2 regions of the Micromonospora echinaurantiaca genome follow, and region 1 is predicted to be linked to the other one. Evidence: riboswitches for the same ligand, from Rfam matches in the RefSeq annotation. Region 1 holds a riboswitch; the other holds the start of a gene.
The links. Region 1 has a riboswitch for cyclic di-AMP ahead of GA0070609_RS19025 (C39 family peptidase). Riboswitches for the same ligand answer to the same signal wherever they lie in the genome.
Positions count from the first base shown of each region.

Region 2: linked by a shared signal. The riboswitch ahead of GA0070609_RS31665 (coiled-coil domain-containing protein) and the one ahead of GA0070609_RS19025 (C39 family peptidase) in region 1 are both predicted to bind cyclic di-AMP.

Region 1 is NZ_LT607750.1:4,226,827-4,233,951, forward strand. It holds gene GA0070609_RS19005 (nucleotide sugar dehydrogenase) at 1-694, opposite strand, end outside; gene GA0070609_RS19010 (Gfo/Idh/MocA family protein) at 835-1,869, opposite strand; gene GA0070609_RS19015 (DegT/DnrJ/EryC1/StrS family aminotransferase) at 1,866-2,978, opposite strand; gene GA0070609_RS19020 (alpha/beta fold hydrolase) at 3,219-3,965, opposite strand; gene GA0070609_RS19025 (C39 family peptidase) at 4,084-4,911, opposite strand; cyclic di-AMP (ydaO/yuaA leader) riboswitch at 5,149-5,290, opposite strand; gene GA0070609_RS19030 (hypothetical protein) at 5,578-6,342, opposite strand; gene GA0070609_RS19035 (hypothetical protein) at 6,461-6,808, opposite strand; gene GA0070609_RS19040 (acyltransferase family protein) at 6,902-7,125, opposite strand, start outside.
Region 2 is NZ_LT607750.1:6,952,137-6,959,261, forward strand. It holds gene GA0070609_RS31660 (carbonic anhydrase) at 196-906, shown strand; gene GA0070609_RS31665 (coiled-coil domain-containing protein) at 985-2,001, opposite strand; cyclic di-AMP (ydaO/yuaA leader) riboswitch at 2,006-2,136, opposite strand; gene GA0070609_RS31670 (YibE/F family protein) at 2,303-3,673, opposite strand; gene GA0070609_RS31675 (copper-translocating P-type ATPase) at 4,043-6,196, shown strand; gene GA0070609_RS31680 (hypothetical protein) at 6,207-6,779, shown strand; gene GA0070609_RS31685 (DUF305 domain-containing protein) at 6,855-7,125, shown strand, end outside.

The DNA of each region.
Region 1 (7,125 bases):
GGCCGATGTTCACGTCCCGGTAGGTGGTCTCGGCCAGCTTCGCCAGCTCCGCCGCCTCGGCCGAGCCGAGGTCCCACACGCCGTTGGCGCGGGGCAGGTCCGGCCGGGGGTCGAACTGGAGCACCGACTCGTAGAACGCCACGCCCCGCGCTGTCGACGCCCGGTCCACGCCGCCGACCAGCTTCGGGTAGCGGCGCAGGTCGGCGAAGACCCGGCCGGTGAGCACCCGCTCGGGGCTGAACACCAGGTGGAAGTCCTCGCCCACGGTCAGCCCACTGCCCTGCGCCAGCATCGGGCCGAACCGGTGCCGGGTGGTGCCGACCGGCAGCGTGGTCTCGTAACTGACCAGGGTGCCCGGCCGGAGCCCGGCCGCCACCGCCCGGGTGGCGTCGTCCATCCAGCCGAAGTCCGGCAGCCCCCGGTCGTCCACGACGAGCGGCACCACCAGGACCACCGCCTCGGACCGGGCGACGGCCGCCGCGGTGTCGGTGGTGGCCGACAGCAGGCCGGCCGCCACCGCCTCCTTCAGCCGGACGTCCAGGTCGGCCTCGCCCGGGAACGGGACCGCCCCGTCGTTGACCAGCCCGACGACCCGCTCGGAGACGTCGGCGCCGACCACCCGGTGCCCGCTCGTCGCGAACTGCACGGCGAGCGGCAGCCCGATCTTCCCGAGGGCGACGACACAGATGTTCATGGCTCTTCCTTCTTCGTCTTGGAAACGGCGGCCGGCCGACCCGGTGGCGCGGGCACTACGGCGACAACGAGCCGGCCGGGCGGTTGGTGCGGAGTGGCCCGGATCCGGGCCCGGTCAGAACCGCGGGATGGATGAGGCGCTCAGGACAGCGCGACGGTCGCCGCGGCTACGGGTGCGAGGTCGGTGTCGATCGCCACCGTGCTGCCCTCGGCCGCGGACTGGAGCAGCGCGGCGGCGACCCGCACCGTGCGCAGCCCCTGCCGCAGGGTGACGATGTCGCTCTGCTTGCCGTCGACCGCGTCGCGGAACCGTTCGTGCTCCACCAGGAGCGGTTCGCGCTTCGGGATCGCGTACCGGACCATGTCGCCCTCGGCCACGCCACGGAAGGCGCGCAGCGCCTCCCATTCGGTGTCGATCGCCCCGTTGGCGTACCAGGTCAGGTCGGCGGTGAGGGTGTCGGCGACGAAGCAGCCCCGCTCGCCGGTGACCACGGTGGACCGTTCCTTCAGCGGGCTCAGCCAGTTGACCAGGTGGTTGACCATCGCGCCGCCGGCCAGCTGGCCGACCGCGGCGACCATGTCCTCGTGCAGCCGGCCGCTGCGCGAGACGGTCCGCGCCGACACCGTCCGGTACTCCCGGCCGACCACCCAGCTGGTCAGGTCGATGTCGTGGGTCGCCAGGTCCATCACCACGCCCACGTCGGCGATCCGGTGCGGGAACGGCCCCTGCCGCCGGGTGACCACCTGGAACACCTCGCCCAGCTCGCCGGCCTCCAGCCGCAGGCGCAGGCTCTGCAGGGCCGGGTTGTACCGCTCGATGTGGCCGACCCCGGCCACCAGGCCGGCGGCCTCGAACGCCTCGACCAGGCGGCTCGCGGCGGCCACCGACTGGGCGAGCGGCTTCTCGATGAGCGCGGGCACGCCGCTGGCGGCCAGCGCCAGCCCGACCTGCTCGTGCAGCGCCGTCGGGCAGGCGACCACGGCGTAGTCGACGCCGATCGCCAGCAGGCCGTCCAGGTCGGGCACCACCGGCACCCGCAGCGCGCTGGTCGGGTCGCCCGCCGGGTCGACGATGCCGACCAGCTCCACCCCGTCCAGGGCGGCGAGGACCCGGGCGTGGTTACGCCCCATGGCGCCGAGACCGATCAGGCCGGCGCGCAGCCGGGCCCGCGTCATCGGGCACCCCCGGCGAGGTTGGCGGCCTCGGCGATCCGCTCCAGGTCCTGCTGGGACACCGCCGGGTGCACCGGCAACGAGATCACCTCGGCGGCGGCCCGGTCGGTCTCCGGCAGCTCCCACGGGCCCGGTCGGCCGTCCTCGGCGAGGTAGGGCCGCAGGCGGTGGATCGGCGTGGGGTAGTGAACGGCGTTGCCGACGCCCAGCTCGGTGAGGCGCCGGCGGGCCGCGTCGCGGCGACCACCCGGCACCCGCACCGTGTACTGGTGGTAGACGTGCCGGGCGGCGTCGGCGACCGGCGGGGTGACCATGCCGGTGATCCGGGCGTCGAGCAGCTTCGCGTTGGCCCGCCGCTGCTCCGTCCACTCCGGCAGCTGGCGCAACTGCACCCGGCCGATCGCCGCGGCCACGTCGGTCATCCGCATGTTGGCGCCGACGATCTCGTTGGCGTACCGCTGCTCCATGCCCTGGTTGCGCAGCAGCCGCAGGGTACGGGCCAGCTCGCCGTCGGCGGTGCTGACCATGCCGCCCTCCAGCGAGTGCATGTTCTTCGTGGGGTAGAAGCTGAAGCAGCCGGCCGTGCCGAACGCGCCGACCGGCCTTCCCGCCAGGGCGGCGCCGTGCGCCTGGGCGGCGTCCTCGACCACGGCGAGCCCGTGCCGGTCGGCGACCGCCATGATCCGGTCCATCGCGGCGGGGTGCCCGTAGAGGTGCACCGGCAGGATCGCCACCGTGCGGTGGGTGACCGCCGCGGCAACCGCCGCCGGGTCCAGGCAGAAGCTGCCGGGTTCGATGTCGACGAAGACCGGCCGGGCGCCGACCAGCCGGATCGCGTTGGCGCTGGCGGCGAAGGAGAACGACGGGACGATCACCTCGTCGCCCGGGCCGAATCCGAGCGCCATCAGGGTCAGCTGCAGGGCGGAGGTGCCCGAGTTCACCGCGACACAGTGCCGGCCGGCGACCAGCTCGCCGAACTCCTCCTCGAACGCGGCGACCTCCGGCCCCTGCGCGACGCGGCCGCTGCGCAGCACCCGTACCGCCGCCGCGATCTCGGCCTCGCCGATGACCGGCCTCGCCGGTGGAATCTCTTCTGTGGTCAGCCCGACCATGGGGCTTCCTCCCGTCGAACAGCGACCGCGTCCGGGTCCGGACGCGGCGCCATGTCGTTCAGATGTGGACAGGAGGGGTGGTGGGGTTACCGCCGGACGATCCGCTGGGGTTGGTGCGGAAGGATCACCCGGACAAACAGGACGCCCGGCGCACTCCGGGACGTACGGGCATGTTATCCCGAGTGCTCCGGGCATGGCGGCACAACACCCTCATCCCGCCGGGAACCGCAGCGGCGGGGATCAGCGGTACGGGTCGACCAGGGCGAGCACCGCCTCCGGGTCCTCCACGTGCGCGTTGTGCCCGAGTCCGGGCAGCGTCACCACCGGCACGCCGAACTCCTTGAGCTGCTCGTCGGAGACCATCGGGTCGCGCTCGCCCCGGGCCAGCACCACCGGCGCGTCGGTCGCCGCCAGCAGGGCCGGCAGGCGCGGCTCCCCCACCGCGAACGCGGCCGGGTCCATCGCCAGCCGCCAGCGGCCGTCGACCTGCCGCAGTCCGGCCTCCACGGCCGGATGCTCGGGGGCGAACAGTCCGGTCAGCCCGGCCACCTTCAGGTAGCGGCGGGCCGCCTCGTCGCGGGTCGCGAACCAGGTGACCGGGCGGGCGGCCAGCTCCGCGGCCCGGTCCAGTTCGGCCGGTGACCAGACGGCCTTGATGCCGAGCCCGACCACCGCGTCCACCGTCAGCCCGGCGGTACGCGCGGCCAGCGCCAGCCCCACCACGCCGCCGAGGGAGTGCCCCAGCACGACCAGCCGGTCACCCGGCTTGAGCCCGCCGGCGACCTGCCCGGCCAGCCCGGCGAAGGAGTACCGCGGCAGCGGCGGGGACCAGCCGTGCCCGGCCAGGTCCGGGGCCAGCCACCGGCCGGCCCACCGGCGCTCCAGCAGCGGCGCCCAGGGCAGCCACACCTCGCCGGTGGCGCCCATGCCGTGCAGCAGCAGCAGGAGCGGCCGCCGGCCGTCCCGGGTACCCGATTCGTCGACCATAGGGCGCAGTGTGCCACCGGTCGGACGGCCGGGGCGAGAGCCGGCCGCCGCTACACGTCGGGCGCCGGCCCCCCGGATGGGGAGCCGGCGCCCGACGGCAGTGGCGCGGAGGTGCGGATCAGGCGGAGTAGCCGCGGGTAGCCGCCCAGTTCGCCAGGTCGATGGTGGTCATCCAGTACGAGGCGGTCGCCGGGTTCGCCGAGTCGGCGATCTTCACCAGCCGGCCGTCGTCGTCGTAGCCCACCACCGCGATGTAGTGCCCACCGGGGAAGGAGTGCCAGCCGCCGTTGGTGTCGGTCGCGCTGCCGGCGACGTTCACCACGACACCCCGCTTGTCGGTGATGGCCCGGACCACGTCGGCCTGGAGCTGGTCCATCTGGGCCGGGGTGGCCGCCCCGCCGGAGATCATCCGGGTCCGGTACGGGTCGCCCTTCACCATGGCGTTGAGCACGCGGGTGGTGTCGTTGGCGGAGTTGGTGCCCATCTCGGTGGTGCCCAGCTGGGCGCCGAGGGCGTCCTGGGTACGGTCGATGCCGGCGGCGCTGAGCGCGTTCCGCACGGCGGCCGGGCCGCAGTTGTAGAAGGTCGTCTGGGCCTGGTAGTCGTAGTTGAGGATCTTGCGCGACGGCGGCTTCGGCGCCGCCTTGCGGGTCAGGTCCGGGTTCGGCGCGGCCGACGAGGCGGCGGCCGAGGGGGCGGCGCTGGACGGCGCGGCGCCGGACGGGGCGGTGCCCAGCCGGGCCTCGCCACGCGAGGCGGCGGCTGGCGCGTCACGCAGTTCGGCCACCGTGGCCTGGGCCGGCGCCGAGGTCGGGGCCTCCTCGGTGCCGGCGGCGAGCGCGCCGGCGCCGGAGGCGAGGACCAGGGCCGCGGCGGAGGCGGCGGCCACCTGGTAGGGGCGTTCGGTGGCGATGCGCCGCAACTGGCGCTTCAGGTGGTGCTTCACGGTTCCTCCACGGGGACTCGGGGGGCGAGCGGCGCACGGGCGGTGCCGGCGGGCAGGCCGGCTCGACCACGCGGACCCCTGGTCCGCGGGTGGGTGGGCCGCTCAGGAAGACGCCCGGATGTCGGGCGGGGCGGTTGCCGGTCGGTCAGCTCGCGATCGGGGCGAGCGGTACGGACACCGCGGGGCCGTGGAGGCGGGGGGACAACCGAAGGGTGGGATCGTGCTGCACGAGGATGGAACTCCTTCCGACGCCGCCGACCGGGTTAGCTGACGGATTCGGGCGGGAAGTACGCCCTACCACGGGCCGCAGCCCGCAGATTCACCCCAAAGGAGCATTGGTTCCCCGGTTCGTATGATCACGATTAGGCGGGTCGGCGCGGCGTCGCCTCTTGCGATCGGTAACCGCACCAGACGGGCCGACATTACTGGTCGGTCAGAAGCCTGCCAACCCCTGTCCACCTGCGTAAACCTGTCTCCGCCCGACAATTTTGCGGTCAGTTACGCACTGGCGTGACTCGATGGGACAGGCCTCTCCGACGCCGTTACCGGGCGACAACCGGACAATGGTGCGGTGCGGTCCAGGAATTGTCGACCCGCCTCGACCCGTCCGTGCCGAATGACCGATTTCTCGCCGGCTGTGACCGGCGTCACCGGAATATTTCCCGATCAACCAACCCGAGCGGGACGCCAGCGGGCCGGGGCGACCGGACGGGCCGGCACCGACACGCGGCCCGGCTCCGGCCGGCCCGGCCGGAGCCGGGCCGCGGCGGCGTACGCCTCGGCGGCCAGGGCTCGGGCCGCCTCGGCGGCCAGCTCGGCGTCCCGCCACGCCGACCGCTCCCGCTCGGCGGCCAGCCGGTAGCCGGCCCGGCGCTGCTCGCGTACCGCCCGGGCGAGCACGATCTCCTGCTGCACCGGGTGCCGCCGCGGGTCCCAGCCAGCCCGGTGGCAGAACACGTCGGACAACTGCCGAGCCGACAGCTCCCCCCGCCAATGGGCGGCCATCGCCGCGTGGTGCAGCCACCGCTCCCGGGCGGCGTACTCGGCCGGCGTGCGCGGGGTGCGCGGGGCGGGCAGGGCAGCGGCCCCGACGAACCGGCGAGCGGCGGTCTCCGCCTCGTCGTACGCCTGCCAGGCGCGCTCCACCTCCGCCTGCGCGGCGAGCCAGTCGGCGCGCCGCCGCCGGGCGGTCTGCGCCGCCCGGGTCGCGGCGACGGCCACCTCCTCGGCGTACCGGCGCAGGTCGGCGAGGTCGGGTTCGGCCGGCTCGGCGGCCGCCGGGGCGGGCTCCTCGTCGGTGGCGCGCTCGGGGCGGGCGACCAGCACGGTGAGCACGGTCAGCGCCAGCACGAGCAGGCCGGACCAGATGGCCGCGGCGCGCGGCACGTCGATCAGAAACTGGTGGTAGAGGACGGTCTCCAAGGTCGGCACCTCACGGGGGAAGCGGATGCGGAAGCGGGAGCCGCGTCCGGGCGTCGTGGGGACACGCCGAGGCCGGACGGGTGCGGAACCGGGGATCGCGGGCGGGGGCGTCAGCCGCCGCGGCGGATCAGACGCGCGGCGGGGCGCGCGGGGCCCGGACGGCCGGGACCGACCCGGCCGGCGCCGGCGCGGCGTCGTGGCGCGGTGCTGGCGAGGCATCGACCGGTGTCGGCTCGGTGACCGGACCAGCCGGCTCGGCGCGCTGCTCGGCGCCGACGGCCGTCGACGCGGACCCGGCGCGCGCGTCGGCGTGCACGGACGCGGCGGAGCACGCCGCCGGCTCCGGCTCGGCCGGGGCGGCAACCGCGCCGGGTGTGCCGAGGGCGATCGCGACGGCGACGGCGAGGCCGGCCGTCAGCCGCGCGGCCCAGCGCGCCACCCACCACAGCGGACAGGCGAGCGCGACCGGAAGCACGACGACAACGCTACCGTCCGGTCCGGTCCCCCGCACCGCCGCCGGGCGTGTCGCGGCTTCGCCGCGCCGAGGGCGCCGACCAGGGTGGACGGCTCAGCGCGAGTCGACGTACGCCGATGGCCGGTCGAGCGTGCGCGGACCCGGCACGGCAACCTGCGCGACCGTCGGGCCGGCCGGGGCCGGCAGCGGGTCCGGCGCCGCGACCGCCGCCGGGCCGCCGATCGTCCGCTTCGGACGGCGCGGAGCCAGCCGGCGCATCATCGGCGTCTCGACGTACCGATGCAGCAACGCGGCCAGACCCAGGTTCAGCAGCAGGA
Region 2 (7,125 bases), 2.7 Mb from region 1:
GCCGCCGACCGGCGCTGGCGACTTCCGCGGGCGCTCGGACGGATCGTCGCCGACGCGCAAGCGTTCTGGAATACATGAAATGCATATCACGCATATCTTGACGTATCTTGCGCAGAGTGTGACCGTGGTGGCAGCCCGCGTCCGACGTCGGCCGGGATTGCCCAGGTCACGTACGTCGAGGGACGAGGTGAGGGGATGAGCCGTCTCGGTTCGCCCGGCGCCCAGCCGGGTCCGCCACGGGAGTCGACGGGGCCGGCGGTCACGTCGATCACCCCGGCGCAGGCGCTGGCCGAGTTGTCCGCCGGCAACCGGAGATTCGTCACCGGAATCCCGCGCCATCCCAATCAGGACGCCGGGCACCGTGCCGCGGTCGCCGACGGGCAGCACCCGTTCGCGGTGATCGTGGGCTGCTCCGACTCCCGGCTGGCCGCCGAGATCATCTTCGACCGTGGTCTCGGTGACCTCTTCGTGGTCCGGACCGCCGGGCACACCACCGGCCCCGAGGTGCTCGGCAGCGTCGAGTACGCGGTGACCGTCCTCGGCACGCCGCTGGTGGTCGTGCTCGGGCACGACTCGTGCGGCGCGGTGCAGGCGGCGAAGACGGCGGCGGAGACGGACACCTCCCCGGCCGGTCACCTGCGGGCGGTGGTGGACGCCATGATGCCCAGCCTGCGCCGGGCCGAGGCCGCCGGGGTGACCGACGTGGACGGGATCGTCGACATCCACATCGCGCACACCGTCGAGGCGATGCTGGGCAGCTCGGCCGTACTGGCCGCCGAGGTGGCCGCCGGGCGCTGCGCGGTGGTCGGGATGTCGTACCGGCTGGCCGCCGGTGAGGTGCGGACGGTGACCGCCGCCGGCGACCTGCCCGACCCGGCGGCGGACCCGACCCCGGCCGCCGCCTGACCGCACGCCGTCGCCGAAGACGGTGCGAGGGCCGTCCCACCGGGAACGGCCCTCGCGTCGCGCGGTCTCAGGCTGTCGCTACAGCAGCGAGACGTGCACGTGGTCGGTGTGGTTCGACGGCCCGCTGTACGACTTCCAGCCGGTCGCCGGGAACCAGATCTGCCGGTTCCAGATCACGTAGTAGACGCCCAGCCGGTCCGCGTTCCGGATCAGGAACGCGGCGAGGTTGTTGCCGTACATTCGGGTGTCCTTGTTGTGCCAGGGGGAGAAGCCGCTCCGCTGCAGCGACCAGTCGCAGGCCCGGCCCTTCGGGTGCTCCCAGGGGCCACCGGGGCGGTAGCAGCCGACGAACCGGTTGAACCCGGCCCGCTTGACCTCCTTGTACATGTGCAGCGTCCGGGGCGTGATGCAGCCGGAGGTGGTCGGGTCGTTCTGGCTGCACGACTCGGCCTTCCAGTCGCCGTCGGCGGTGCGGCCTGGGGCGATCCGGGCGACCGGCGAGGTGGCCGACACCAGGCCGCCGGTGAAGCCCAACCCACCCACCAGGGCCAGCGCCTTCTCCGCGTCGCGCTTGTTCTTGGCCATCAGGTTGGTCTGCTTCTGCTGCTCGCGGATCTCCGCCTCGAGCGCCAGCTTCGCCTGCTCGGCGCGGGTCTTCACCTCGTTGATCTCGGCGAGCTTCTTGGCGTTGACCATGTTCAGCTCGTCCAGGGCGGTGGCTCGCTCGACGAACGTGTCGGGGCTGTTGGCCTCCAGCAGCAGGGCCACGGCCCCGATGCGTCCCGTCCGGTACGACTGGGTGGCGAGCTGGCTGACCTGCGGGGCGAGTGCGTTCAGCTCGGCCTGGGCCCGGTCGACCTCGAGCGCGAGTTCCAGCTGGCGCTTCTTGGACTTCTCCAGCCGGGACTTCGCCTGGGAGTAGTTCCGGTTGGTCGACTCGATCACGTCCGTGATCAACTTCGAGTCGCCGTCCTCGTGTCCCGAGGGCTTGGGGGTGCTGGGTGCGGCCGACGCCGGGAGGGGCCCGGCAAGGACGGCCAAGGCGGCGAACACGGCCACCACAGGTGTCAACCAGCGGCGTAGGGGTGCCGTCACAGTGTTCCCTTCCGTCGACCGCCGACCGGGTTAGCTGACGGGTTCGGGGCGGAAGTGGCCCCTACCGCTGTCGCGGACTCACCCCACGTACCTGGGTCCCCGGCTCGCCTGGCGGCGATTGGGCGGCGGCACCGCAGGCGCCGCTGCGCGCCTTCGGCGGTGACCGGCAGCGAGGTTACCCGAGAGTCCACCGGTGGATCTACGTCCCGAAGCCGACTAAATGCGTTATTTCGTAACGGCGGACGGTGACCAGTGACGCGTTTATCAAGCTCGCCGGCCTGGACGGTCACGCTACGGAGTCTCACCATGTGGCGTCCGTGCTCCTGTCCGGATCGGGCCACCCGCTGGAGGTGGCGGAGGACGTGTTTCCGGCACGCGGCGCGGTCAGCGCCCGCAGCGCCTCGGCCCGGTCCGGGACCGGCCGGGAACCTTCCGGGGTACGCGACGGCTCGTCGCCGGCACCGCCGTCGCCGTCGCCGTCGGCGGTACGCGCGGCGGCGCGGCCGGCCGTGGTCACCAGCGCGGCGAGCGCGGTGGTCAGCGGCACGGCGGCGATCAGCCCGAGCGTGGCGACCGCGCTGCGGACGATCTCCTGGGCGAGGAACTCGCTGGTCAGGATCTGGGTCACCGACCGGGAGTCCGCGGTGAGCAGGAGCAGCAGCGGCAGCGACGCGCCCGCGTACGCCAGCACGATGGTGTTCACCGTCGAGGCGATGTGCGCCCGGCCGACCCGGGTCGCCGCGCGGTAGAGCTGGAGCCGGGACAGGCCTGGGTTGGCGTGCGCCAGTTCGGTGACCGTGGCGGCCTGGGTCACCGTGACGTCGTCGAGCACGCCGAGCGAGCCGATGATGATCCCGGCCAGCAGCAGCCCGTGCAGGTCCACGTCGGCCTGGAACATCGACAGCGTGGTGGCGTCCTCGGAGCCGTACCCGGTGAGGTGGGTGGCGGCGGTGGCGAGGGTGCCCAGGACCCCGGTGAGCACCAGGCTGCCGAGCGTCCCGAGCACCGCCACCGAGGTCTGCGCGGTCACCCCGTGGGTCAGGTACAGCACCACGAACATGATGAGCGCGGCGCCGACGATCGCGATCAGCAGCGGCGACCCACCGGCGCTGATCCCGGGCAGCACGAAGGCGAGCAGGATGGCGAAGCTGGCCGCCAGGCCCGCCAGCGCGGCCAGCCCACGCCACCGGCCGAACGCCACGATGGCGGCGGCGAAGAGCAGCACCAGCCAGACCAGCGGCTTGCCGCGCTGGTGCTCGGCGATGTTGTAGCTGCTCGCCGTCGGGTCGGCCGGGTCGGTCAGCTTGACCAGGATGATCTCGTCACCCACGGCGACGGTCGGGGCGCCGGGGCCGCTCGGCACCGGCGTCTGCACCTCCTGGCCGGCGTCCGGACCGTCGGCCACCTTGACGGTGACCGTGCCACACGGTCCCGCGGCGCTGCCGCCCTCCGGCGTCTCCGGGGTCGGCGGGCAGGCCTCGGTCAGCACGCGGGTGACGGTGCCGTGGTAGCGGGGCGGATCGGTGCCCTGGTCGACCCCGGAGGAGTCGCGGGGCCACAGCAGCAGGGCGGCGACCACCGTGACCACGACTAGCGGGACCACCGTCGCGACGAGGATCCGCCGCACCCCGGGCGGGGCGGACGGAGCGGGACGGTTGTGGTCGGCGCCCATTGAGTGTCTCCCAACGAATCCGGGGCGTGGTACGTGTCGGCGGGCCGGTCGGTTCAGTGCCGCCGTCGGGCCGGCCGGAATCGTGGGTGGGATCGCCTGAGGGTGGCGACGCGACCACGTACCGTCGGCCCGGCGGCCGGCCGGCCCCGTGCGGTCGGCGGCGCCGATGCCCGGCGGCGGGTCGGATGGTGCGAGATCCGAAGGGCCATCGTGCCGAATCGTAGCCATCCCGGCATCCGGTCGCTGGTCGCGCGGGGTGGTGTCGGGCACCGGACCCCGGCGTACGCCCGTGCGCGGGTGGGGTGGTGGCAGGGGGCCGGACCCGGCGGTTGGCCCGCGCGGGCGGCCCCGGTCGGGGATGTTGGAGGCATGGCTGAGCAGACCCCGCCGCACGACGGCGCGCCGCGCGCCGGCCACGGCAGACCCGCTGGACAGGCCGGCGGCGACCACGCCGGGCACGGTGGGCACGGTGGGCACGACAAGCACGCCGGGCACGACCCGGAGATGTTCCGCCGCCGGTTCTGGCTCTGCCTGCTGCTCACCCTGCCGGTGGTGGCCACCAGCCACATGGTGATGGACTGGCTGGGCTACTCGCTGGAGTTCCCGGGCCGGTCCTGGGTGGGGCCGGTGCTCGGCTCGGTGGTCTTCTGGTGGGGCGGCTGGCCGTTCCTGGTCGGCGCCGTCCGCGAGGTGCGCGACCGGGCGCCGGGGATGATGCTGCTGGTCGCCATGGCGATCACGGTCGCCTACGCCGCCTCGCTGGCCACCAGTCTGGGCGCCTTCGACCTGGACTTCTGGTGGGAGCTGGCCGCCCTGGTCACCATCATGCTGCTCGGGCACTGGCAGGAGATGAAGGCGATCGGGCAGGCCCGCGGCGCCCTCGCCGCGCTGGCCGCGCTGCTGCCCGACGACGCCGAGCGGGTCACCGGGGACGGCGGGCTGGAGCGGGTTGCGGTGGCCGAGTTGCGGGTCGGCGACGTGGTGCTGGTCCGGCCCGGCGGCCGGGTGCCGGCGGACGGTCGGGTGGTGGACGGCGCCGCCGAGCTGGACGAGTCGATGATCACCGGGGAGTCCCGGCCGGTGCCACACTCGGTCGGCGACCGGGTGGTGGCCGGCACGGTGGCCACCGACTCGGCGGTGCGGGTCCGGGTCGAGGCGCTCGGCGAGGAGACCACGCTCGCCGGCATCCAGCGCATGGTCGCCCAGGCCCAGCAGTCCAGCGGGCGGGCCCAGGTGCTGGCCGACCGGTTCGCCGCCGGGCTGTTCTACGTCGCCACCGCCACCGCCGTGCTCACCGTGCTGGCCTGGACCACGCTCGGCGACCGGGACGAGGCGGTGGTCCGGACCGTCACGGTGCTGGTGATCGCCTGCCCGCACGCACTGGGCCTGGCCATCCCGCTGGTGATCGCGCTCTCCACCGGGCTCGCCGCGAGCTCCGGCATCCTGGTCAAGGACCGGCTGGCGCTGGAGCGGATGCGCACCGTCGACGCGGTGCTGTTCGACAAGACCGGCACGCTGACCCGGGGCGAACACGCGGTCACCGACCGGGCGGCGGCGGCCGGCTCCGACCCCGACGACCTGCTGCGGATCGCCGCCGGGGTGGAGTCCGACAGCGAGCACCCGCTGGCCCGGGCGATCGTCGCCGCCGCCGGCCCACGCGGCGGTCCGGCCCCGGCCACCGGCTTCCGCTCCCTGCCGGGCCGCGGCGTCCAGGCCACCGTCGCCGGGCGGGAGTACGCCGTGGGCGGCCCGGCACTGCTGCGCGAGCTGGGCGTACGGCTGCCGGACGAGCTGACGACGGCGACCGACCGGTGGTCGGCCCGGGGCGCGGCGGTGCTCTACCTGGTGCGGCTGCCGGACGCCGCGCTCGGCGCCTTCGCCCTCACCGACGAGGTGCGCCCCGAGGCGCGGGAGGCGATCGCCGAGCTGCGCGCCCAGGGCGTCCGGACCATCGCCATGATCACCGGGGACGCCCGGCCGGTCGCCGAGGCGGTCGCCGCCGATCTCGGCTTCACTCCCGGCGTCGACGAGGTCTTCGCCGAGGTGCTGCCGGCCGACAAGGACGGCAAGGTGACCGAGCTGCAGCGGCGCGGGCTGACCGTGGCAATGGTCGGTGACGGGGTGAACGACGCCCCGGCGCTGGCCCGGGCCGACGTCGGGATCGCGATCGGTGCGGGCACCGACGTGGCGATCGAGTCGGCCGGGGTGGTGCTCGCCTCGTCCGACCCGCGCGGGGTGACCGCCGTGATCCGGCTCTCCCGCGCGTCGTACCGGAAGATGCTGCAGAACCTGGCCTGGGCGGCCGGCTACAACGTGGTGGCGCTGCCGCTGGCCGCCGGTGTGCTGGCCTGGGCGGGGCTGGCGCTGAGCCCGGCGCTCGCCGCCGTGCTGATGTCCGCCTCGACCATCGTGGTGGCGCTCAACGCCCAACTGTTGCGCCGGGTACGCCTCGGCCCGACGGGGCCGGTCGGCCCCGGAAGCGAACCGGCCGGTGCCGCCGCGGCGGACCGCGCGGCGGGCTAGCGTGGTAGCCGTGCGGACGACGGCGGCGGTGTCGCTCGGGCGGTGGGCCCGGCTCCTGCTGTTCGTGACGCTCTTCGGGCTCGCCGCCATGCACACCCTCGGCCACGACACGCACGCCGACCACGGCTTCGGTGCCGCCGGCCACGGCTCAGCCGCCGCTGACCACGGCTCAGCCGCCCGCATCGGCCCCCTGGCCGACGTGCCCGAGGCCGCCGCCGGCCACGCGGCCGTCGCCGCCGTAGCGGGCGGGACCGCCACGGTCGGGCTCGGCGCGGCCCACGCGACCGGGGTGCGTACGGCCGTCGACGCCACGGTTCCCGGTGGCTGTCCGGCCGGCTGCCCGACCGACCGGCTGCTGCCGTCCGGCGGCACCGGGAGCGGGGACCTGCCCGGGTGGGCGGTCTGCCTGGCCGTGCTCGGCGTGCTCGCGGTGTCGGTGCTGGTCGCGTGGCTGCTGCTGACGCTCCGGCGGTCCGCGGCGCCGGGTGCCCGGCGAGTGGGCCGCTCCACCTCGCCACCCCGGGCCCCGCCGCCCGGCCCGATCGGGCTACGACTCACCACGGTCGCGGTGCTGCGCAGATAGGCGACCCGGCGCGGAACGGTTCCGGTTCCGCGTCCCCGCTCTGCCGCGTAGCCACCGAATCCGAAAGGTCGAACCGTGTTCACTCGTACCATCGCGCGCCGGGCCGCCCTGGCCGGCGCCGGCACCGTCGTCGTACTCGCCCTGGCCGGCTGTGCCGGGGACCACTCACCCTCCGGGATGGGGCACGACCAGCCCCGGTCCACCACCACCGGCGCGTCCGCCAGCGCGGCCGCGTTCGGCCCGGCCGACGTCATGTTCGCCCAGATGATGATCCCGCACCACCAGCAGGCCGTGGAGATGGCCGACCTGGCCGCCACCCGGGCCGCCGATCCGGAGGTCAAGCGGC